DNA from 3 places in the Dyella jiangningensis genome. Region 2 is predicted to be linked to each of the others. Evidence: riboswitches for the same ligand, from Rfam matches in the RefSeq annotation. Region 2 holds a riboswitch; each other region holds the start of a gene.
What was found. A riboswitch is a leader RNA that binds a small molecule or an ion and turns the genes downstream of it on or off. The one in region 2 is predicted to bind cobalamin.

Region 1 (7,295 bases), on a different contig from region 2:
ACTGACACACATCAAAGCGATCCACGAAACTATCGGCAACCTCTGTAAGCCAAAGGGAAACAGGGGGTAGGGGAATGACGAAGATCGAATGGCAGGACGACCTCGACACCGGCATCGAGGTCATCGACAACCAGCACCGGCGCATGGTCGCGATGGCCAACGCGGTATGCGAGGCGCAGAGGACCGGCGACCAGGCGACGATCGCCGAGGTGCTAGAGGAGCTGCTGGACTACACGCTGTCGCACTTCACCTTCGAGGAAGCGCTGATGGAGGACGCCGGCTACGCGTTCGTCGATGCGCACAAACGCGTGCACCAAGTGTACGCCGACCGCATCGAGGCCTACCGTGGTCGCTTCCGTGCCGGCGAGGATATTGCGGAGGAACTGCGCATGATGCTGATCGGCTGGCTCTTCCAGCATATCCGCAACGACGACTGGGCCTACGTGGATTCGGTAAAACGCAACATCCTCAAGCTCACCGGCGACACCGCCGAGGGCGGCTGGCTTCCCACGATGCTGCGCCGCTTCTTCGCCGGCAAGGGCTAGGGGCGTGCGCCGCGTGCCGATGGCATCGCGGCGCACGGGGGTCAGAACGCCATGTCGAACGCGACTTCGCCCTGCACGCCGACCTGGTAGGCCGACACGCGACGCTCGAAGAAGTTGGTCACTTCCTGCACGTCCTGCAGGTCCATGAAGTCGAACGGGTTCTTCGCGCCGTACTTCTTGGGCAGGTCGAGCTGGGCCAGGCGCTGGTCGGCGCAGTATTCCAGGTACTGGCGCATGTCCTTCACCGACAGGCCGGCCACGCCGCCAGAGAGCACGTCCTCGGCGAACTGCGTTTCGCAGGCGATGGCGTCTTCCAGCATCTCTTCGATCTGCACGCGCATGGCATCATCGAACAGGTCGGGCTCTTCCGCACGCACGGTGCGCACCACGTCGAAGGCGAACGCCATGTGGCAGCTCTCGTCGCGGAACACCCAGTTGGTCCCTGAGGCCAGGCCGTGCAGCAGGCCGCGCGAACGCAGGAAGTACACGTAGGCGAACGCGGCGAAGAAAAACAGGCCTTCGATGCAGGCGGCGAAGCAGATCAGGTTGAGCAGGAACTGGCGGCGGTGTTCGCGCGTTTCCAGCTTCTTCAGTTCCTGCAGCGAGTCGATCCACTTGAAGCAGAACTCGCCCTTCTGGCGGATGGAGGGAATGTTCTCGATCGCCGAAAACGCCTTGTTGCGCTCGGTCGGATCGGGAATATAGGTGTCCAGCAAGGTGAGGTAGAACTGCACGTGCAGCGCTTCTTCGTACAGCTGGCGCGAAAGATACATGCGCGCCTCGGGCGCATTGATGTGCTGGTACAGGTTGAGCACCAGGTTGTTCGCCACGATGGTGTCGCCGGTGGCAAAGAACGCGACCAGGCGATGGATCAGGTGACGATCGGCTTCGCTCATCTTCGAGCGCAGGTCGGTGACGTCCAGCGAGAAGTCCACCTCGTCCACCGTCCAGGTGTTCTTGATGGCGTTGCGGTACATCTCGTAGAACTCGGGGTAGCGCATGGGGCGCAGCGTGAGTTCGAAACCGGGATCGAGGATGTGGGACATGAGGAATTCCTTGAAGGCGCCAGCGACGCTCAATCGAGCTTGCGCGCGTAGCGGTCGCGCACGAAGCGACTGATATAGGTGGAAAGACCAAGACCAGCGGCAGCGAGTTGTTGCATGTTGCGCACGTGCATGCGCCCGGTCTTGGCGTCGGTGTATTCGTAAGTGCCATCGTTCACGAAGCGCACCCGGATGAAGCCGTCGCCAGCTTCGTAGCTGGCGACGCCGGATTTCCCGCTGCGGTTGCGGTAGCGCTTCATGGCACGACGATTACTGGCAGGCCTCGCAGTATTCCGGATTCTCCAGCGAACAGAACACCGCGGCGGTGGCCTGTTCCTGGTCGGCGGCCGGTACCGGTTTCGCGGTCGGAGCAGCGGACACCGTGGTCTTGGCGATCCTGGTGGCCGGGCGAGAACGCAGGTAATACGTGGTCTTGATGCCGGATTTCCACGCGTACATGTACATCGAGCTCAGCTGGCCGATGTTCGGATTTTCCATGAACAGGTTCAGCGACTGGCTCTGGTCGATGTACGCACCGCGTGCGGCGCCGAGATCGATCAAGGCCTTCTGCGGCAGTTCCCACACGGTGCGATAGATGCTGCGCAGGCGCTCCGGAATCGCCGTGATGCCCTGGATCGAACCTTCCGCCAGCTTGATCGCGTCGCGGATCTCCGCCGTCCACAGACCCAGCGTCTTCAGCTCCTCCACCAGGTAGCGGTTGACCACCAGGAAGTCGCCTGACAGCGTTTCGCGCTTGAACAGGTTGCTCACCTGCGGTTCGATGCACTCGTAGCAGCCGGCGATCGAGGCGATGGTCGCGGTCGGCGCAATGGCGATCAGCAGCGAGTTGCGCAGGCCCTTGGCCTTGATCGATTCGCGCAGCGCGTCCCAGCGGGCCGGGTCGTTCGGCTTGGCGTTCGGCCAGTAGTCGAACTGCAGCTCGCCGTTGGCGGCGCGGCTTTCGGCAAAGCCCGGGTGCGGGCCGTGTTCCATCGCCAGTTCGTTCGACTGCGACAGCGCGTTGAAGTAGATCTCCTCGGCGATGCGCGTCGACAGCGCCAGCGCTTCGGCCGAATCGAACGGCAGGCGCAGCTTGAAGAACACGTCCTGCAGGCCCATCACGCCCAGGCCCACCGGACGCCACTTGTGGTTGGCGACCTTCGCGGTGTCGATCGGATAGAAGTTGAGATCGATCACGCGATCGAGCTGGCGAACGGCGGTACGCACCGTGGCGGCGAGCTTGTCGAAATCGAAGCGGCCGTCCACCACGTGGCGCGACAGGTTCACCGAGCCCAGGTTGCACACCGCCGTTTCCTGGGCGTTGGTGACTTCCAGGATCTCGGTGCACAGGTTCGACAGATGGATGACGTTTTCCGCCTTCGCGGTCTGGTTGCTGGTGGCGTTGCTGCGATCCTTGAAGGTCATCCAGCCGTTGCCGGTCTGCGCCAGCGTGCGCAGCATGCGCGCATACAGCTCGCGCGCCTTCACCTTCTTCACCGCAAGACCGGCAGCTTCCGCGTCGCGATACGCCTTGTCGAACGTCTCGCCCCAGCTGTCCACGAAGTGCGGCACCACCTTGGGATCGAACAGCGACCACTCGCCGTCCGTTTCCACGCGGCGCATGAATTCGTCGGGAATCCAGTTGGCGAGGTTGAGGTTGTGCGTGCGACGTGCGTCGTCACCGGTGTTGTCGCGCAGCTCAAGGAATTCCTCGATGTCGCCGTGCCACGGCTCCAGGTATACGCAGGCCGCGCCCTTGCGCTTGCCGCCCTGGTTCACGGCGGCGACCGAGGCGTCCAGCGTCTTCAGCCACGGCACCAGGCCGTTGGAGTGGCCGTTGGTGCCCTTGATCAGCGAACCGCGCGAACGCACGCGCGAATAGGCCAGGCCGATGCCGCCGGCGAACTTGCTGAGCTTGGCGACGTCGCCGTACTTTTCGTAGATCGATTCCAGCGAATCGGCCGGCGAGTCGAGCAGGAAGCACGAGCTCAACTGCTCGTGCGCGGTGCCCGAATTGAACAGCGTCGGCGAGCTGGCGATGTATTCCAGCGAGGACAGCAGGCGATACAGCTCCAGCGTCTCGCCGATCTCGTTGCCGCCCAGCGCGCAGGCGATGCGCATGAAGAAGTGCTGCGGCGTCTCGATCACCAAGCGCCGCTGCGGATGGCGCAGCAGGTAGCGGTCGTACACCGTGCGCAGGCCGAAGTATTCGAAGCGGCGCGTGGCCAGCGGATCGATCGCGTCGTTGAGCTTGCGCGCGTTGGCCGAGACGAAATCGCGCAGGCGGTCGTTGACGATGCCCAGTTCCGCGCCGCGCGCGATCGACTGCGAGAAGCTCTGGATCTCCTGGCCGCTCACTTCCTTGTCGATGTATGCGCCCAGCAGGCGCGCGGCGAGCTGGCCGTATTCGGGTTCTTCCGCGGTGAGCGCGGCGGCGGTGCGGATGGACAGCTCGTCCAGTTCCTGCGTGGTGGCGCCGTCGTACAGGCCGCCGATGGTCTTGAGCGCCACGCGCAGCGGATCGACCGCATGCAGGCCTTCGCTGCTGCGGGTCACGGCGCGGACGATCTTGTTCACGTCCACCGTTTCCTGGCGGCCGTTGCGCTTGGTCACGCGCATCTGGCCCGGGTTGTGCGGTGGGGTCAGCGCGAACGGGGTATCCGTGCGCGGTGCCTCGGCCACGACGCTGTCAGTGGGGAAAGCGGGGGCGTCGGCGCGCTCGTCTTCACGTTCGCGGCCGGTGGTATCGATAGGTTGCATGGCGACTTCGCTCCAAGCTTGGTCAATCAACCGCCTGCTCCCGCGCGCAGGGCTGAAAGGAAAGGAGCAGTGGAACTTCACGGACGGCCGAGCGGCAGGGCAGCGCCCCGCGCATCGACGCGCTTCCCCGCGGAAGCCGCCACTACTCACCGTGGTGCATTGGCCACGGCTGTCGGCAGGTCTTCGGACTCACGGACGAGGGTCTTGCGACCCGGCCTACTCGCTCCCGCTTCCCAGCCGCTGAGGGCCAGTGCGTTGTTGGCTTTCGTTTCCGTTTACCGCTGCGGGGCAGTCCCGGATTTCCACCGGATTCCCTATTAAGCCAGTCCGACATCAAGTCTGAGAGTGGCACCGACGGGGCACAACATATCGGGCCGACAGGGGCGGGTCAACCCAATAACTTGTGGATGGGGCGTGGATAACTGGAAAAAGACGAGGCGGCCGCGCGGCTTATCGCACGCAAGGAATGTTGGGCAGGCGCTGCGCGGAACGGATGGGCCCGATGGCCCGGCGGTCATGCCCGGGGGCGGCGTTGCGGCAGGTTTCGCCGCCGGGCAAGCTGCCTGCTCGTCTTGCGGGGGAAGGGATGGGTCGATGGGGCATCCGCTGTTGCTCGTCCAATTGCTGGTGATCATCGTGGCTTCGCGGTTGATGGCCTGGCTGCTGCGCTGGCTGGGCCAACCGGCCGTCGTGGGAGAGATGCTGGCGGGGCTGGCGCTGGGTCCACTGTTGTTCGGGGCGCTGGCGCCGTCGTGGCAGGCGAGCCTGTTTCCTGCTGATAGCCTCGTCGCCCTGCAGAGCCTGAGCACGCTGGGCCTGGTGTTGTTCATGACGGTCATCGGCGCCGAGCTGCGCGTGCCGACGGGCAGCCGCCTGCTGCGGCCGGCGATGTGGATCGGCGGACTGGCCTTCGTGCTGCCGGCCTTGCTCGCCCTCGGGGTTTCACCCTGGCTGTTCCGCGGCTACGCACCTGCCGGCATGGCGTACGGGCCGTTTGCGATGTTCATCGCCACGGCGTGTGCGATCACGGCGCTGCCGGTGATGGCGCGCATCGTGAAGCAGCGTGGACTCTCCGACAGTCTTCCCGGCCGCCTGGGCATTGCCGCTGCCGCCGTGGTCGACGTGCTGGCCTGGGTGGCGCTGGCCCTGGTGGTGGCGTTGATCAGCGCGCACGGTGACTGGCTGCCGTTCTGGCGGACCGTCGGCGGGCTGGTGCTGCTGCTGGGCGCGGCCTGGTTGGTGTTGCGCCCGTCATGCGCGTGGCTGCTCGCGCGGCATGCGCCCGACGGTCATGCGAATGGCGTGGTGCTCGCGTTCCTGCCGGCCGGCGCGATCGGTTGCGCGGCGATCACCGAATGGCTGGGCCTGCATGCCGTGTTCGGCGCATTCCTGTTCGGCTTGTGCCTGCCACGCGACGACCGGCTGTTGCAGGGCCTGATCGAACGCGTGGAGCACGTCACCCTCGCGACGCTGGTGCCGGTGTTCTTCGTACTCGCGGGGCTGAGCACCACCGCGCAGCTGTTGAACGCGGATGCCGGCCTCGCGCTGGCACTCGTGCTCGCCGTGTCGATCCTCGGCAAGCTCATCGGCGGTACGGCCGGTGCGCGCATCTCAGGTCAAGGCTGGCGCGACAGCCTCGCGATCGGCTCGCTGATGAACGCGCGCGGCATGATGGAACTCATCGTCATCAAGGTCGGCCTCGACGCCGGCGTGATCACGCCGGCGATGTTCACCATCCTGCTGGTGATGGCGATCGTCACTACGATGATGACGACGCCGATGGTGGTGGGCTTGCTTGGTCGCGAGCGCATCTCCGATGCACTCACGGACCATCGGTGATCTCTAGCCTTCGCCCAGCGGCGTAAGCAGACGTACTTCGCCGATCAGCGGCTGCACCCGATCGTCCGCAACGGTATCGACCGCACCCGGCATCGCCGCATCGGTGGAGGCCCAGGGAGCTGCCTGCCTCTCGCCCGGCAAATAGACTTCCCATTGGCCATAAGGCGGGTCCATGGAGCCCGGGCGGATGCCTTGGAAGATCTTGTATTTGATGGGCACGCGGACCAGCCAATAAGGATCGTTCGCATGTTCGCCGCGGCTCGGGACCTGCCAGGTCCACCCACGCGCCGTGGTGAGCGCCGAGCTGGCGAAGAGCTTGCGCAGGCGCTCGCGTTCGGACGGGTCGGTGTAAGTGAGCAGATTGACCTGTTCGGCCATGGCATCAGCGACTTTGCCATCGCGACTCACCTTTACCATCAGGTACACAGCGGCGGACACGCGCTGATCGATCGCTTTGCGCGGATAGACCGGGCTGGTGCGATTGAGCGGCTGCAGGTCTTCTTCCGGAGCCCCGGCGTTCTTGCCGAAACTGGCGCCAGCAATGCGCACGGTCGCGCGATCCTTGTCGATCGCGCGCGCAACGATACGCAGGCTCATGGACTCTCTCAGAGGTGCCTCAGCGGGCTTGGCAAGCGTGAATTTCCAAGTCGGCACGCTGCGCTGGACGACCGCACCCACTTCAGGCGGCAACTTCTCGGCATGATCGAGCGCATAACTCTCCACGCTACCGTCGGCCTTGATGGTCATGGTTCCGGTGACCAGCATGCTGGCTTCCGCCTGCCCAACAGTGTCCGCCGCATACGCGTGGCAGCCTGTGGACACGATGCATGCGGCGACGAACGCGCGTATTCCCTGTTTCATGACGTCCTCCCTGAGATGTCGGCAGAGTGTAGCGATGGGCACGCCGGCCCGCGACCGGCGTGCCCATGGTGTCACCAGATGCGTACGCGTTCTTGCGGAGACAGATAGAGTTTCTGGCCCTGTTCCACCCCAAACGCCTGATACCACGCATCCATATTGCGCACCGGTCCGTTCACGCGGAACTTGCGTGGCGAGTGGGGATCGCTGGTGACCTGGCGGCGGATGGCGTCGTCGGTGAGCTTGCCAC
Region 2 (7,295 bases):
CACCCGCGTCGCGCACCGCCTTGGCCAGGTCACGTCCGAGCTGGTCGAGAATCGCGTTCGGCACATGGCGAACGTGCTTCAGGCGTTCGCTCGCCTCATGGCCGAGCCAGCGCTCCAGTTCCGCATGCGCGGTGGTGCCGCGCAGGTGGTGGCGCAATGCGTGCACGAAGCCGATCACGCGATGGACAAGCGCGCGCCGTTCGCGGGGATCAAGGTCCGGCAGGAATGTGCCGGTTTGCCGGACGAGGTTGCGCGCGCAGATCACCAGCTCGCCCCACAAGGTGCGCCCCTCCCACCAGCGCTGGTAGGCCACGCTGTTGCGGAACTGCAGGAAGATCGCCAGCGTCAGGCCGAGCAGGGTCAGCGGCGCGGCATTCAAGGTGAAAGCCACCGTGATGCCCCGGCGCTCCGCCACTACCACCGCCAGGGAAAGCAGCATGGTGTAGACCACGCGCGGCCAGATGATGGGGACGATGGAACCCTTCAACGCGAACAGCAGCGTGGTGACGGAGTGGGTGGTCTTGTGAGGTCTTACGATCATGCCGGCGCGCTCGAAGTTGCCGCATTATCGCCCTGCGGGGCCGCCATGCGTGAGGAAGCACGCTGCACAGGGCATCAGCGGTTCCGATCGAACCAGCGATATTGCACCGCCAGCGTGATGCTCTTGTAGTCGCCACCGATGCGCGTGACCAGCCCGTTGGATACCGCCACCTTGGCCGACCAGCCGGCCGCGATCGGTGCGGAGAAGGTGAGGCCGTAGCGCGCGTTCGACTGGCGATTTCGATCGGCCACGCCGTTGATGCTCGTCCTGCCGCCTTCCACATAACCCACCGCGCCAGCGAGCCACATGCCGGGCCGGAAGGTGTAGCCGCCATAGAGCTGGGCCGTGAAAATCGGGTCCTGGCTGCGCTCCCTGCCGCCGACATAGTCGTGATTGGTGGTGAAAAACCACGCACCGGCGGACGCCTCGAAAAACCACCTGCCCCAGGGATAGGAAAGGCCGACCTCCGGCTTGAACGACCACCGGTTGGTGCCGACATTGACCAGTCGCGACGACTCGTACACGCCCGTCGGGGCGGACATGGTAAGGCTCACGCCGAGGGAAGGGCCGGGCGGATGCCGCGCAAATTCCTCCGGCGACATGGCCGGATTGCCGATCAGGTTGAGGGCAAACCGCAGGCGCACATCGCCCGCACCGCCACGATGGATTTCCGTGGGCGCGTCGATCACGTTGCCGCTGAGGTTGGCGCTCATCGCCGGCAGCACGAAACCCAGCGACGAACTTCGCCCGGCCAGGCTGAAGGTATGTACGTACGCCAGCGCAAACGTGTTGATGTGCGCCTGCACGTTGGTGACCGGCAACGAAGGGTCCGTCGTGACGTCGCCGGTGAGGTAGCTGTAGCTGGCACCGACGAAGTTCGTGCCCACCGGCGAAGGCGAGTAGGTTCGCGGTTCCAGTTCCTGTGCATGGACTGCAGCCGCATGGAACAGCAGCACGGCGATGAGGCAGGCGCACAGGCCTGTGCTGTCCGTTCGCCGCCGCATCAGCAGCCGCCTCGTTGAACGTCCTGCATCACCTCGGGCATCGCGCGGCATCCGGTGTTCTCAGGCCTTGGAATGCCTTGCGTAGGACGAGCACGCGGAGAAACGCCGAAGGCTGCGAGCCGAGGCGGCGTGCATGAACCGGGCGAATTGGCGTGCAGCGTCCCCGCTCCACCGCATCCGGCACTGCAGAATCCAGTCGATGTGCATGCCCAGCTCCGACGCCGACATTCGTGATCAAAGGATTCGAACAAGGTCTTCGTGATGCGCCGGCACGTTGCTTGCGTCCAGCGTTTGGCCGTCCGCACGCGATGCCGCCGGGCGACACGCGCATCGTCTTGCACAGGCGTGCCACTGTGCTCGCCATGCTATCACCACCGATGAGCGACCCGTCGCCTCGCGGCGTTACCGATGATAGGTAAATCTACTTAAGCATGAAGCGACGCATTCCTTCGCAGGGCGGCGTGCGCCCGTAGAGCGATGTGTCTAGCCCAGCCACATGGGTTCGGCCGACAACTCGTGATGTTCCATCAGGGCGCACAGCTGCAGCCACCACCAGCTGCGGTCATCGGGCGCCACGGTCGACGAGGGATCGAGCAACTCTTCCTGCATGGCCTGCCACAACGCTGCGTCTGCCGTCCTGGCGTTGCGCATCGCCGTCATGCGCCGGTCCAGCGCCATGAAGCGGGCCTGCAACTCTTCGCGCGAGAGGTACATTGTCCTTTGCTTCCTGCGAGGCGAATGCGGGAACGTTAGGCTGGTGCAACGCCGGGGATGGAGTGTCTTGAGTCACGCCATGCCTTAAGACATAAGGACCATCGACCTATGCCGGACGAAGCAAGGCCGGCTTTGCCGGTGCGGCCGTTCGGCGGCGAGGCAATGGTAGAGTCCTTGACCATGTCCTTTCCCCAGCCTGACCAGCCGCCACGGCATGCCGCGGACTTCGCCCTGCGCGAGGTGACCAAGCACTACAACGGCGTCAGTGCCCTGAAGGACGTCAGCCTGTCGTTTGCCGCGGGCAGCACGACGGCATTGATCGGTGGCAGCGGTGCGGGCAAGTCCACCGTGCTTCGCCTGTTGCTTGGGCTGGACTGGCCCGACACCGGCACGGTCACTGCGTGGGGCGAAGCCCTGCAACGCGATCGCCTGCTCGCCCTGCGCCAACGCGTGGGTTATGTGATCCAGGAAGGCGGCCTGTTTCCGCATCTCACGGCCCTGGGCAACCTCGCGCTGCAGCCACGCTACCTGGGCTGGGAAGCCGAACGCATCCGCCAGCGCGCGCATGAGCTGGCTGAGCTCGCTCGCCTGCCGATCGATGTGCTCACACGTTATCCCGCCGAACTTTCCGGCGGCCAGCGCCAGCGCGTGGCCTTGATGCGTGGCCTGATGGCCGACCCGGGTGCACTGCTGCTCGACGAACCGCTGGGCGCGCTCGACCCCATCGTGCGCCATGAACTGCAGGACGAGCTGAAGCGCATTTTCAGCGAACTCGGCAAGACGGTGATCGTGGTGACGCACGATCTCGCCGAAGCAGCGTGGTTCGCCGACCGCCTGGTGCTGTTACGCGATGGGCACGTCGTGCAGGACGGTCGCTACGAGGACCTTCTCGACCGGCCCGCGGATGATTTCGTCAGGGCGTTCACCCACGCGCAGCGCGCACTGCCGGGCGGTGCCGCATGAAGCGGCTGGCCTGCCTGTTGTTGATGATGTTGCCCGCGCTGGGCGTGGCGCAGCCGTTGCGCGTGGGCTCCAAGCAGTTCACCGAATCGGTGATCCTCGCCGAACTCGCACGCGGCGAAGCACGGCGCATCGGCACCGAGGTGGAGCATCGGCGTGAACTCGGCGGCACCGCCATCCTGTGGAGCGCCTTGCAGCACGGCGACATCGATGCGTATCCCGAATACACCGGCACGCTCACGCAGGAACTGCTGAAGGGCGTGGCACCCGATGCCGGCATCGCTGCGTTGCGTGCACGGTTGGCGCCGATGGGCATCGGCATCACCGATTCGCTCGGCTTCGACGACAACTACGCCCTCGGCATGCGCGAGCAGCGCGCCGAGCAACTGGGCATACGGAACATCAGCGACCTCGCCGCGCATCCGGAGGTGTGGCTGGGTTTCTCCAACGAGTTCATGGATCGCGGCGACGGCTGGCCCGGCCTTCGGCAGCGATATGGATTGCCGTCCACGCAGGTGCGCGGCCTGGATCACGCGCTCTCGTATCGTGCGCTGGCCAGCGGCGCGGTGGATGTCACCGATCTCTACAGCACCGATGCCGAGATTGCCTACTACCACCTGCGCGTGCTGCAGGACGACCGTCATTATTTTCCGCGCTACCAGGCGGTGTTCCTCTATCGCCTGGCGCTGGAGCGGCAATCGCCCGTTTTCGTGGCCGCGCTGAAACGCCTGGTCGGGCGGATCGATGAACCCGCCATGCGCCGCATGAATGCGCAGGCGAAGCTCGAGGGCCAGCCCGAGGGGGACATCGCCGCACGTTTTCTGGGTGTGCCGGCAGGCGGCCGCGAGGACGGCTTCTGGCAGCGGCTGCTGCATCGCACCGCCGAACACGTCAGCCTCGCCGCGGCATCGCTCGCACTCGCGGTGCTGTTCGCCATTCCGCTCGGCATCGTGGCGGCGCGCTGGCGCAGGCTGGGGCAATGGGTGATCGGGCTTACCGGCATCCTGCAGACGGTGCCGTCGCTGGCGATGTTCGTGTTCATGATCCCGCTGTTCGGCATCGGTGCGTGGCCGGCGTTGGCGGCGCTGTTCCTCTACAGCCTGCTTCCCATCGTGCGCAATACGCATGCAGGCCTGCTCGATATCCCGCTGGAGCTGCGCGAATCGGCGGCCGCGCTCGGCCTGCCATGGCGCACGCGGCTCGCGAGGGTGGAACTGCCGCTGGCGACGCGATCGATCCTCGCCGGCATCAAGACCGCGTCGGTGATCAACGTCGGCACGGCCACGCTCGCCGCGCTGATCGGCGCGGGCGGCTACGGGCAACCCATCCTCACCGGCATCCGCCTCAACGATATCGGCCTGATCCTCGAAGGGGCTGTGCCCGCCGCGGTATTGGCGATGCTCGTGCAGTGGCTGTTCGAAGGCATCGAGCGATGGCTCACGCCGCGCGGCCTGCGTATCGCGGCGCGCGAGTGACGAGGTCGCAGCGCTGAGGTCATTGGACTTGCGGCGAACGCAACGTTGATCGCCGATAGGCCTTCGCAAGCACGTTGGTCGGTTCCCTTCGCGGCCTGGTGTCCGCCTCTGTCGCGAAACTGTCGTTGGGGGAGCTGCATCCTCCTTCCCCTCAACCGCGCGAACACCGGCTAAAATGCCGCTCGTTCGGGTGTCCCGGCTCGGCCGGGATGAAACGGGAAGCCGGTTGAAGTCCGGCACTGCCCCCGCAACGGTAAGCGAGTGAAACCAAGGGCGAGACGCCACTGGGCCAAGGCCCGGGAAGGCGCCCGCGGTTGCATGCGGCACGCATGGCGCTCGCGAGTCCGGAGACCGGCCCGATCAGACGGACCCGCCACCACGGCGGGTTTCAGCGCGCGGCTCGCGGTGGGCGAGGCCGGACGTCTGCATGGCCGCCTGGCCTGCCGCCGTTCCTGACTCCACCCGTGTCGTGCACCCCACAGTCGGGACGCGCGTGTGGGCGCGTCCGCAAGGAACATGCATGAAGAAGACCCTGCTGGCAGCCTCGCTGCTCTCCGCCACGATGGCCGCCCATGCGGCTGATGCGGACCAGGCGACGTCGCTGTCGTCCGTGATCGTCACCGCCACGCGCACATCCATCACCACCGACGAGGCGCTCTCCTCGGTAAGCGTGATCACCCGCGCCGATATCGAGCGGCTGCAGCCGGCGTCGGTGCGCGACTTGCTGGTGGGCCTGCCGGGCGTGGCGTTCACGCAGGCCGGCGGACAGGGCCAGTTGAGCACGCTGTTCCTGCGCGGCACCAACTCCACGCACGTGCTGGTATTGATCGATGGCGTTCGCATCGGTGCGGTGGGCGCCGGCCTGCCGGCGTTCGAACAGATTCCGGTGGACCAGATCGAGCGCATCGAGCTCGTGCGCGGTCCGCGCTCCAGCCTGTACGGCGCCGACGCGATGGGCGGCGTGATCCAGATCTTCACCCGCCACGGCGCGCAGGACGGCAAGCTCGATCCTTCGCTCAGCGTGTCTACCGGCAGCCGCAGCTATTTGGATGGCCATGCGGGCCTTTCCGGTGGCGACTCGCATGCGTGGTTCAACGCCGGCCTTGGCGGCCAGTACACCGCGGGCATCAATGCCTGCCGCGTCGGTGCGGCCGAACTGGGCGTGGCCTGCTTCGCCGACCAGCCCGACCACGACGCTTACCGCAACTGGAACGGCATGGCCAACGGCGGCTATCACTGGGACAACGGCACCGAACTCGCCGCCACCTGGCTGCGCAGCAAGAATTTCGTGGAATACGACGGCAGCCCGTATGGCGGCAACCAGGCGGTGAACCAGCAGCAGGTGGCCGGCGCGCGCCTGAGCTTCGCGCCGCTGGACGCGTGGAAGGTCACGCTCAACGCGGGCCAGAGCCGCGACGACAACGCCACCTATTTCCAGGGCGACTACAGCGACCTGTTCACCCCGCTCACGTACTACCCGCGCACGCCGGTGGGCCACACCTATTCGCGCCGCAACCAGGCGTCGTGGCAGAACGACATCACGCTCGATGCGAACCAGCTGCTCACCGCCGGCGTCGATTACCAGCAGGAACACATCGACAGCGACACCGGCTACCTCAGGAGCACGCGCGAGGACACCGGCGTGTACGCGCAGTACATGGGCACGTTCGGGCGCAACGAGGTGCAGCTGTCCGCGCGCCACGACCACAACGGCCAGTTCGGCAACCACAACACCGGTTCGGCGGCGTGGGGCTACGCGTTCGACCACGGCCTGCGCCTGTCGGCGAGCTACGGCACCGCGTTCCACGCGCCCACGTTCAACGACATCTACTATCCGTTCGGCCTGGGCAACCCCGACCTCAAGCCGGAGAAATCGCGTTCGGGCGAACTCGGCCTCAGCCAGGCGCAGGGTACGTGGAACTGGGCGGTGAACGTCTACCAGACCACCATCACCGACCTGATCACGCTGGACGAGAACTTCGTGCCGCAGAACATCAGCCAGGCGCGCATCCGCGGGCTGGAAGGCCAGTTCGGCATCAACCTGGATGGCTGGCAGGTGCAGAGCTATCTCACCCTGATGCAGCCGAAGAACCGCGAAGGCGCCTATGACGGCAACCTGCTGCCGCGCCGCCCGGAACAGACGGCGCGCGTGGATGTGGATCGCAGCTTTGGCGCCTTCGGTGTCGGCGCGACGTTCTTCGCCTCCGGCAAGGCATATGACGACCAGGCCAACCTGCATCGTCTTGGCGGCTACGCCACCACCGATCTGCGTGCGAGCTACGCGTTCCTGCCGGGCTGGCGCATCGAGGCCAAGTTGGCCAATGCCTTCGATCGGAACTATGAGACCGCGTACTACTTCAACCAGCCGGGCCGCACCTGGTTCCTCACGTTGCGGTACAGCCCGGCGGCGCGCTGAGGCTCGATCGACGAAATCTTCACCGCCGTCCCGGCGCGCGCTGGGACGACGGTGACGAGCGATCGCGTTGCGAGGCGGACTAACGGCACATCCGCGGCAACACGTTTGCAGGCATAAAGGCGCCTGAGGTCAGCCGTCCTGGTCGCGCCTCGTACCGAGGCGCGACGGGGATGCGCCGCCATCGA
Region 3 (7,295 bases), on a different contig from region 2:
GTCGGCAAGACGGCGATCGTCGAAGGGCTCGCGCAGCGCATCGTCAACGGCGAAGTGCCCGAAGGCCTGCGCGACCGCCGCGTGCTCGCGCTGGACATGGGCGCGCTGATCGCCGGCGCCAAGTTCCGCGGCGAATTCGAGGAGCGCCTGAAGGCCGTGCTCAACGACATCGCCAAGAACGAGGGCCAGATCATCCTGTTCATCGACGAGCTGCACACGATGGTCGGCGCCGGCAAGGCCGAAGGCGCGATGGATGCCGGCAACATGCTGAAGCCGGCGCTGGCGCGCGGCGAGCTGCACTGCATCGGCGCGACCACGCTCGACGAATACCGCAAGTACATCGAGAAGGACGCCGCGCTGGAGCGCCGCTTCCAGAAGGTCTACGTGGGCGAGCCCAGCGTGGAGGACACCATCGCGATCCTGCGTGGCCTCAAGGAACGCTACGCCGTGCATCACGGTGTGGAAATCACCGACCCGGCCATCGTCGCTGCCGCCACGCTGTCCAATCGCTACATTCCCGATCGCCAGCTGCCGGACAAGGCCATCGACCTGATGGATGAGGCCGCGTCGCGCATCCGCATGGAAATCGACTCCAAGCCGGAAGAGCTCGATCGGCTGGAACGCCGCCTCATCCAGCTGAAGATCCAGCGCGAGATGCTGAAGAAGGAAACCGACGATGCATCCAGGAAGCGCCTGGCCGATCTCGATGCCGACATCGAGAAGCTGGAGCGTGAGTTCTCCGACCTCAACGAAATCTGGAAGTCCGAGAAGGCTGCGCTGCAGGGCGCAACCAAGGTAAAGGAGCAGATCGAGGCCGCGCGCCTGGAGCTGGAAGCCGCGCAGCGACGCCAGGACTACGCCAAGATGAGCGAGATCCAGTACGGCAAGCTGCCGGAACTGGAAAAGCAGCTCGCCGCCGCGCAGGCCGCCGAAAAGCAGGACTTCAAGCTGGTGCAGGATCGCGTCACCGAGGAGGAAATCGCCGAGGTGGTGTCGCGCTGGACGGGTATCCCCGTCAACAAGATGCTGGAAGGCGAGCGCGACAAGCTGCTGCACATGGAAGCCGCGCTGCACAAGCGCGTGGTGGGCCAGGATGAAGCCGTGCGTGCGGTGTCGGATGCGATCCGCCGCGCGCGTGCGGGCCTGTCCGATCCCAACCGCCCGTACGGATCGTTCCTGTTCCTCGGCCCGACCGGCGTGGGCAAGACCGAGCTGTGCAAGGCGCTGGCCGAATTCCTGTTCGATACGGAGGACGCGATGGTGCGCATCGACATGAGCGAGTTCATGGAGAAGCACTCCGTGAGCCGACTGATCGGCGCCCCCCCGGGTTACGTCGGCTACGAAGAAGGCGGCTATCTGACCGAGGCCGTGCGTCGCCGCCCGTACAGCGTGATCCTGCTCGACGAGATCGAGAAGGCGCACCCGGACGTGTTCAACGTGCTGCTGCAGGTGCTGGACGATGGCCGCCTGACCGACGGCCAGGGCCGCACGGTGGACTTCCGCAACACCGTCATCGTGATGACCTCGAACCTGGGCTCGCAGATGATCCAGGAGCATTCGGGAGACAGCGAAGCGGACTATGTGCAGATGAAGGCGGCGGTACTGGGCGTGGTGCAGGCGCATTTCCGCCCGGAATTCATCAACCGCCTCGACGAGCTGGTGGTGTTCCGTCCGCTGGAGAAGAAGCAGATCCGCGCGATCGCGAAGATCCAGCTGGCGTATCTGGAGAAGCGCCTGGCCGAACGCCAGCTCAAGCTCGACATCGGCGACAAGGCGCTGGATCTGCTCGGCAACGTGGGTTTCGATCCGGTGTATGGCGCGCGTCCTCTGAAGCGTGCGATCCAGCAGCAGCTGGAAAATCCACTGGCGAAGGAAATTCTCGAGGGACGCTTCGAGGCAGGCAGCACCGTGGTGGTGGGTGCCGAGCAGGGCCATCTGGTTTTCAGCAAGCAGTGACGCCTGATTGCTGATGGAGTCGTGAAACGCCCGCGCTGGGTTGCAGCGCGGGCTTTTTTTATCTGCGTAATGTCGCGACACCGCTGCCGTTCTTTTTTTGTAGGAGCGCACCCAGTGCGCGACCGCGGATTGGCAGGGTTGCCCCGGTCTGTGGATGTCGAGATGAGGTATACCGTCACGCTGCGGTCGCGCACTGGGTGCGCTCCTACATGAGTAGGTAGCGCCCTCGCGAGCACCCGCCCCTCACCCCAGCCCTCTCCCCGGAGGGAGAGGGAGAAAAAGCGTGGTGGCGCCCAAGATTCCCTCACGACGCAACGAAGCTGCTTTAAGTCCTCTTCGCTATGGCGCGTTGCGGTGTAGCCGTTCCGTTCGAGGTAGTAACGAACCTATCCCGACTGGCCTCAGTCATCCGACGCTTCTATCCCACGTACTGCTATGAGCCCTTGGCTCTGAAGGCCATTTTCTTTGGGTTACTTTTGACGCGAAGCTAATCCCGTGGGACTTTGACTTCGGGCTGGCGCCCTCCGCCCTTCCTCGCCCCTCAAAGCCGGCGCCATCCATGGCGCCTCCCCGCGTGCGGGCTGGCTTCGCCGTTCGCACGCAAAGAACGCGTGCGTGGGCCAGCAAAAGAAAAGTGACTCGAGCTTCCCACGGGACTAGCTGTGCGTCGCCGGCAGGAGATCGAAACGCCCGCTGCGTCCCTCAGGGACTAGCTTTGCGTCGTAAGCGGCAATCTAGCGAAAGCATGGCAACCGGACGTCGCGCACTAGCAAAGCCGAAGAAATACAGCCCACCGCGAACGGCTGTCGCGCACAGGGTGCGCTCCTACAAAGGAGAGGAGATGTGTCGGGCGAACATCCATAGGCGAACCCCAGAGAGACCGAGCCAAACACCACCGATATCCCCCCAAGCAACACCACAAGTTCGCCCGGCCATCCCATTTCGCCCAAACCACACCCACCCTCCATCCCTCTGCTACCATCCCTCCCGCCTGAGGTGACCGTCGGCGTAAAGCCGGTGGTTGAAACGGGAATCCGGTGCGGCGCGTGAGCGCCTAATCCGGAGCTGCCCCCGCAACGGTAGGCGAACCGCGATCCCCGTGATCGCAGGAACGACTGAAAGCCACTGTGCCATGTGCATGGGAAGGCGTCGTTCCCCAAGGACATGACGTCCAGGTTCGCGAGCCCGGAGACCGGCCTCGAGGTACGACCAGACAGGCGGTGGGCCATGTCATGGATGCCGTGCAGCCGCACGGCCGCCACGCACTCCTCCGCCTGCCTTTCATCCCTTGTGCTTCGCGCGGGCAGGCGCGATTGAGGAGCATTGCTTTGGCCATCCATCTTTCATTGGTCCGTCGTTCCATTCTGGCGACGGCGCTTCTTTCTGTTCTTGGTCCGGCATTTGCCGACGACGCGACCGATCTCAACGGTATCGTGGTGACCGCCACGCGCACGTCGCAGACGCAGGAGCAGACGCTTTCCGCGGTGACGGTGATCGATCGCGCCGATATCGAGCGCCTGCAGCCGTCCTCGGTGGCGGACCTGCTGCGGGGCACGCCAGGCGTGTCAATCACCAACAACGGCGGCCTGGGCAAGGCAACCAGCATATTCATGCGTGGCACCGAGGCGGACCATGTGCTGGTGATGATCGACGGTATCAAGATCGGCTCCGCCACGCTGGGTACGGCAGCACTGCAGGATATTCCGGTCGAGCAGATCGAGCGCATCGAGATCGTGCGCGGCCCGTTCTCCAGCCTGTACGGTTCGGAGGCGATCGGCGGCGTGATCCAGATCTTCACCCGCCGCCCCGAAGGCGCCTTCGTGCCGTCCTTCAGCCTGGGCGTGGGCAGCTACAGCCACCTGGCTGGTTCGGCGGGTTTCGCCGGCAAGAGCGGCAACGGCTGGTATTCGATCGAGGCTTCGCATGAGCAGACGCATGGCATCAATTCGTGCCGCGTCGGCGCCGCCGAAGTGTTCGCGGCCTGCTATGCCGACCAGCCTGACAAGGACGGCTACCGCAACCATGCGTTGACCGTGCAGGGCGGCTACAGGTTCGACGAGCAGTGGGATGCCGACCTGCGCATGTTCCGCAGCGAAGGCCACAACGACTACGACGGCACGTATACCGACTCCGACCAGAGCGCCATGCAGGTGCTGGGCGGCCGCGTGCATTATCGTCCCGCCAAGAACGTGGCCCTGACGCTCAGCCTTGGCACCAGTGGCGACTTCAGCAAGGACTTCTACCAGGGCGTCTACGTCGACCGCTTCGACACGCATCGCGACGTCGGATCGCTGCAGGCGGACGTAGGTTTCTGGGGCGGGCTGCTGTCGACGGGCTTTGATTGGCAGCGCGACCAGGTGGACAGCACGGCCGGCTACATCAATCCGTTCACGCAGTCTCCGGTAGACAGCCGCACCACCCGCGGCGTGTTCGCACAGTGGCAGCAGACCTTCGGTAGCCAGTCGATCCAGGCCAGCGTGCGCCATGACGACAACAGCCAGTTCGGCAGCAGGAACACGGGCAGCCTTTTGTGGGGTTGGGACTTCACCCGGACGCTGCGCCTGACGGCGAGCTACGGCACCGCGTTCAAGGCGCCGACCTTCAACGATCTCTACTACCCCTATTACGGCAATCCGGACCTGAAGCCCGAGCGTTCGAAAAACGTCGAAGTGGGCCTGCGCGGCAGCTACGGCTGGGGCTACTGGTCGTTGAACGCATTCCGCAACAACGTCACCGACCTCATCACCTACGATGCCGCGACGCAGGCGCCGGGCAACGTGGACAAGGCACGCATTCGCGGTGCGGAAGGCGTGGTCAGTGGGCAGGTCGCCGGCTGGCAGGTGACGGGCACGGGCACCTGGCTGGATCCGCGTGACGAATCGGTCAACTACGAAGGCAACCTGCTGCCGCGTCGTGCACGCCAGACGGCGAACGTGGATGTGGATCGCAGCTTCGGGGACTTCAGTGTGGGCGGCACCTGGTTCGCCTCGGGCCGTCGCTATGACGACCTGGCCAACCGGCATCCGCTCGGCGGCTACGCGATCGCGAACTTCCGCGTCGCCTATGCCATTTCGCGCGACTTCACGTTGCAGCTCGCGCTCAACAACGCGTTCGGCAAGGACTACGAGACCGCCTGGTACTACAACCAGCCCGGTCGCAACACCATGCTGACGCTGCGCTACCAGCCGGCCCAGTGATGCATGCGCGGGACTGGCTTCGGCCGGTCCCGCCTTCCCCAGACGAGGAGTGAAGAGATGAAGATGCCTACCGGTCCGCGTTTCGCCGCACTTGCGGGATTGCTTGCGCTCGTGATGGTGGCGACGCGCTTCAAGCACTTCGGTGACATGTTGCATCTGCCGGATGCGTCGATGGCGGTGTTCTTCCTGGGTGGCGTCTATCTGCGCCGACACGGGGCCTTCGTGGCGATGTTGCTGCTGACCGTCGCACTCGACTGGGTGTCGATCACCTATGCGGGCGTCGGCGACTTCTGCGTCACTGCGGCGTATGCCTTCCTGCCGCTGGCCTATGGCGTGCTGTGGTACGCGGGACGTTGGTATGCGCCACGGCTCAACGGACAGGTCCGTTCGCTCGCCGGCGCATTCGGCGTCGCGTTGCTTGCGGCGGTGGCGTCGTTTGCGGTATCGAACGGTTCGTTCTACTGGCTGGGCGGTCGCTATCCGGACCCGAATGTCGCGCAGTACGTCTCGCGCCTGTGGCAGTGGGGGCCGCTGTTCGTGCGCACCACCATGAGCTATATCGCCGTGGCGCTGGTCGTGCACGCGGTATGCGCACGCCTTGCGGCAGACTCCCACGCAACGCGCCACCAGGAAGCCTGAGCATGAACGATGCTTTGCAACCCACGGAAGACATGACTGCCGACGAGCGTCACCGCGAACGCATGCAGCGCAAGAAGGCGCTGGTCGATCGCAAGATCGCCCGCGCCACCATCGAGCGTGGCGTGCTGGTGGTGAACACCGGCAACGGCAAGGGCAAGAGCTCATCCGGTTTCGGCATGCTCGCGCGTTCGCTCGGGCATGGGTTCCAGTGCGGGGTCGTGCAGTTCATCAAGGGCAGCTTCTCCACCGGCGAGGAAGCGTTCTTCCGGCGCTTCCCCGACGAGCTCGACTATCACGTGATGGGCGAGGGCTACACCTGGGAAACGCAGGACAAGTCGCGCGACATCGCCACGGCCGGCAAGGCCTGGCAGGTCGCTGCCGCCATGCTCGCTGACGCGCGCTACGACTTCGTGCTGCTGGATGAGCTCAACATCGCGCTGGTGAAGGGCTATATCGATACCGCGCAGGTCTGCGAGGCGCTCAAGGCGCGTCCGCCGCAGCAACACGTGGTGATCACCGGGCGCGGTGCCCCCGACATGCTGGTGAACCTGGCCGATACGGTGACCGAGATGCGCGTGGTCAAGCACGCGTTCCAGGCGGGCATCAAGGCTCAGAAGGGCATCGAGCTTTAGCGACATGACTCAGGCAACGCATCACTGTCCCGCCCTCATGGTGTCCGCGCCCGCGTCGGGACAGGGCAAGACGTCGGTCACCGCCGCGCTCGCGCGTTGGCAGACGCGCAGCGGCAAGCGCGTGCGCGTGTTCAAGACCGGTCCCGATTTTCTCGACCCGATGGTGCTGGAGCGCGCAAGCGGCGCACCGGTGTATCAGCTCGACCTGTGGATGAACGGCGAAGACGATGTACGCGCCCGTCTGTACGAAGCCGCCGGTGAGGCGGATCTGATCCTGGTCGAAGGCGTGATGGGCCTGTTCGATGGTGGCCTTTCCAGTGCGGACCTCGCGCAACGTTTTGGCCTGCCCGTGCTCACGGTGATCGACGGTTCGGCCATGGCGCAGACCTTCGGCGCCTTGGCGTTGGGCCTTGCGCGCTACCGCGAAGGCCTGGATGTCTTCGGCGTCGCTGCCAACCGCGTCGGTAGCGCCTACCACGCGCAGCTCCTGGCCGGGAGCGTACCCGGCGAGCTGCGCTGGCTTGGCGCCTTGCCGCGCGATGCGGCGATGGCGTTGCCCGAGCGGCATCTCGGGCTGGTGGCGGCGGATGAACTGGGTGACATCGATGCGCGCCTCGACGCGCTCGCCGATGCGTGGGCGCTCCATGCCGCCGATGCGTTGCCACCGCCGGTGGCCTTTCCGCCCACGTCGGCGGTTGCCGTGCCGGGCGATCTGCGTGGGCGCCGCATCGCGATTGCGCGTGATGCAGCGTTCTGCTTCCTCTATCCGGCCAACCTGGACGTCCTGCGCCGGGCCGGCGCCGAGCTGAGCTTCTTCTCCCCGGTCGCCGGCGATGGCCTGCCCGAGTGCGATGCCGTCTGGTTGCCCGGT

Region 1: it holds a riboswitch for cobalamin, as region 2 does, so the genes downstream of both, CA260_RS01440 (ribonucleoside-diphosphate reductase subunit alpha) here and btuB (TonB-dependent vitamin B12 receptor) in region 2, are expected to answer to the same signal.
Region 3: it holds a riboswitch for cobalamin, as region 2 does, so the genes downstream of both, btuB (TonB-dependent vitamin B12 receptor) here and btuB (TonB-dependent vitamin B12 receptor) in region 2, are expected to answer to the same signal.

The regions. Positions count from the first base shown of each region.
Region 1 covers NZ_NFZS01000001.1:335,243-342,537, forward strand. Annotated here, with positions in the region: gene CA260_RS01425 (bacteriohemerythrin) at 75-545, shown strand; gene CA260_RS01430 (ribonucleotide-diphosphate reductase subunit beta) at 587-1,591, opposite strand; gene CA260_RS01435 (hypothetical protein) at 1,621-1,848, opposite strand; gene CA260_RS01440 (ribonucleoside-diphosphate reductase subunit alpha) at 1,859-4,348, opposite strand; cobalamin riboswitch at 4,506-4,719, opposite strand; gene CA260_RS01445 (cation:proton antiporter) at 4,943-6,187, shown strand; gene CA260_RS01450 (energy transducer TonB) at 6,191-6,952, opposite strand; gene CA260_RS01455 (M13 family metallopeptidase) at 7,120-7,295, opposite strand, start outside.
Region 2 covers NZ_NFZS01000007.1:52,643-59,937, forward strand. Annotated here, with positions in the region: gene CA260_RS20465 (bestrophin family protein) at 1-541, opposite strand, end outside; gene CA260_RS20470 (transporter) at 616-1,545, opposite strand; gene CA260_RS20475 (hypothetical protein) at 2,029-2,259, opposite strand; gene CA260_RS20480 (ATP-binding cassette domain-containing protein) at 2,440-3,222, shown strand; gene CA260_RS20485 (glycine betaine ABC transporter substrate-binding protein) at 3,219-4,694, shown strand; cobalamin riboswitch at 4,866-5,068, shown strand; gene btuB (TonB-dependent vitamin B12 receptor) at 5,215-7,110, shown strand.
Region 3 covers NZ_NFZS01000004.1:874,843-882,137, reverse strand. Annotated here, with positions in the region: gene clpB (ATP-dependent chaperone ClpB) at 1-1,956, shown strand, start outside; cobalamin riboswitch at 2,934-3,171, shown strand; gene btuB (TonB-dependent vitamin B12 receptor) at 3,285-5,153, shown strand; gene CA260_RS16600 (hypothetical protein) at 5,211-5,792, shown strand; gene cobO (cob(I)yrinic acid a,c-diamide adenosyltransferase) at 5,825-6,424, shown strand; gene CA260_RS16590 (cobyrinate a,c-diamide synthase) at 6,429-7,295, shown strand, end outside.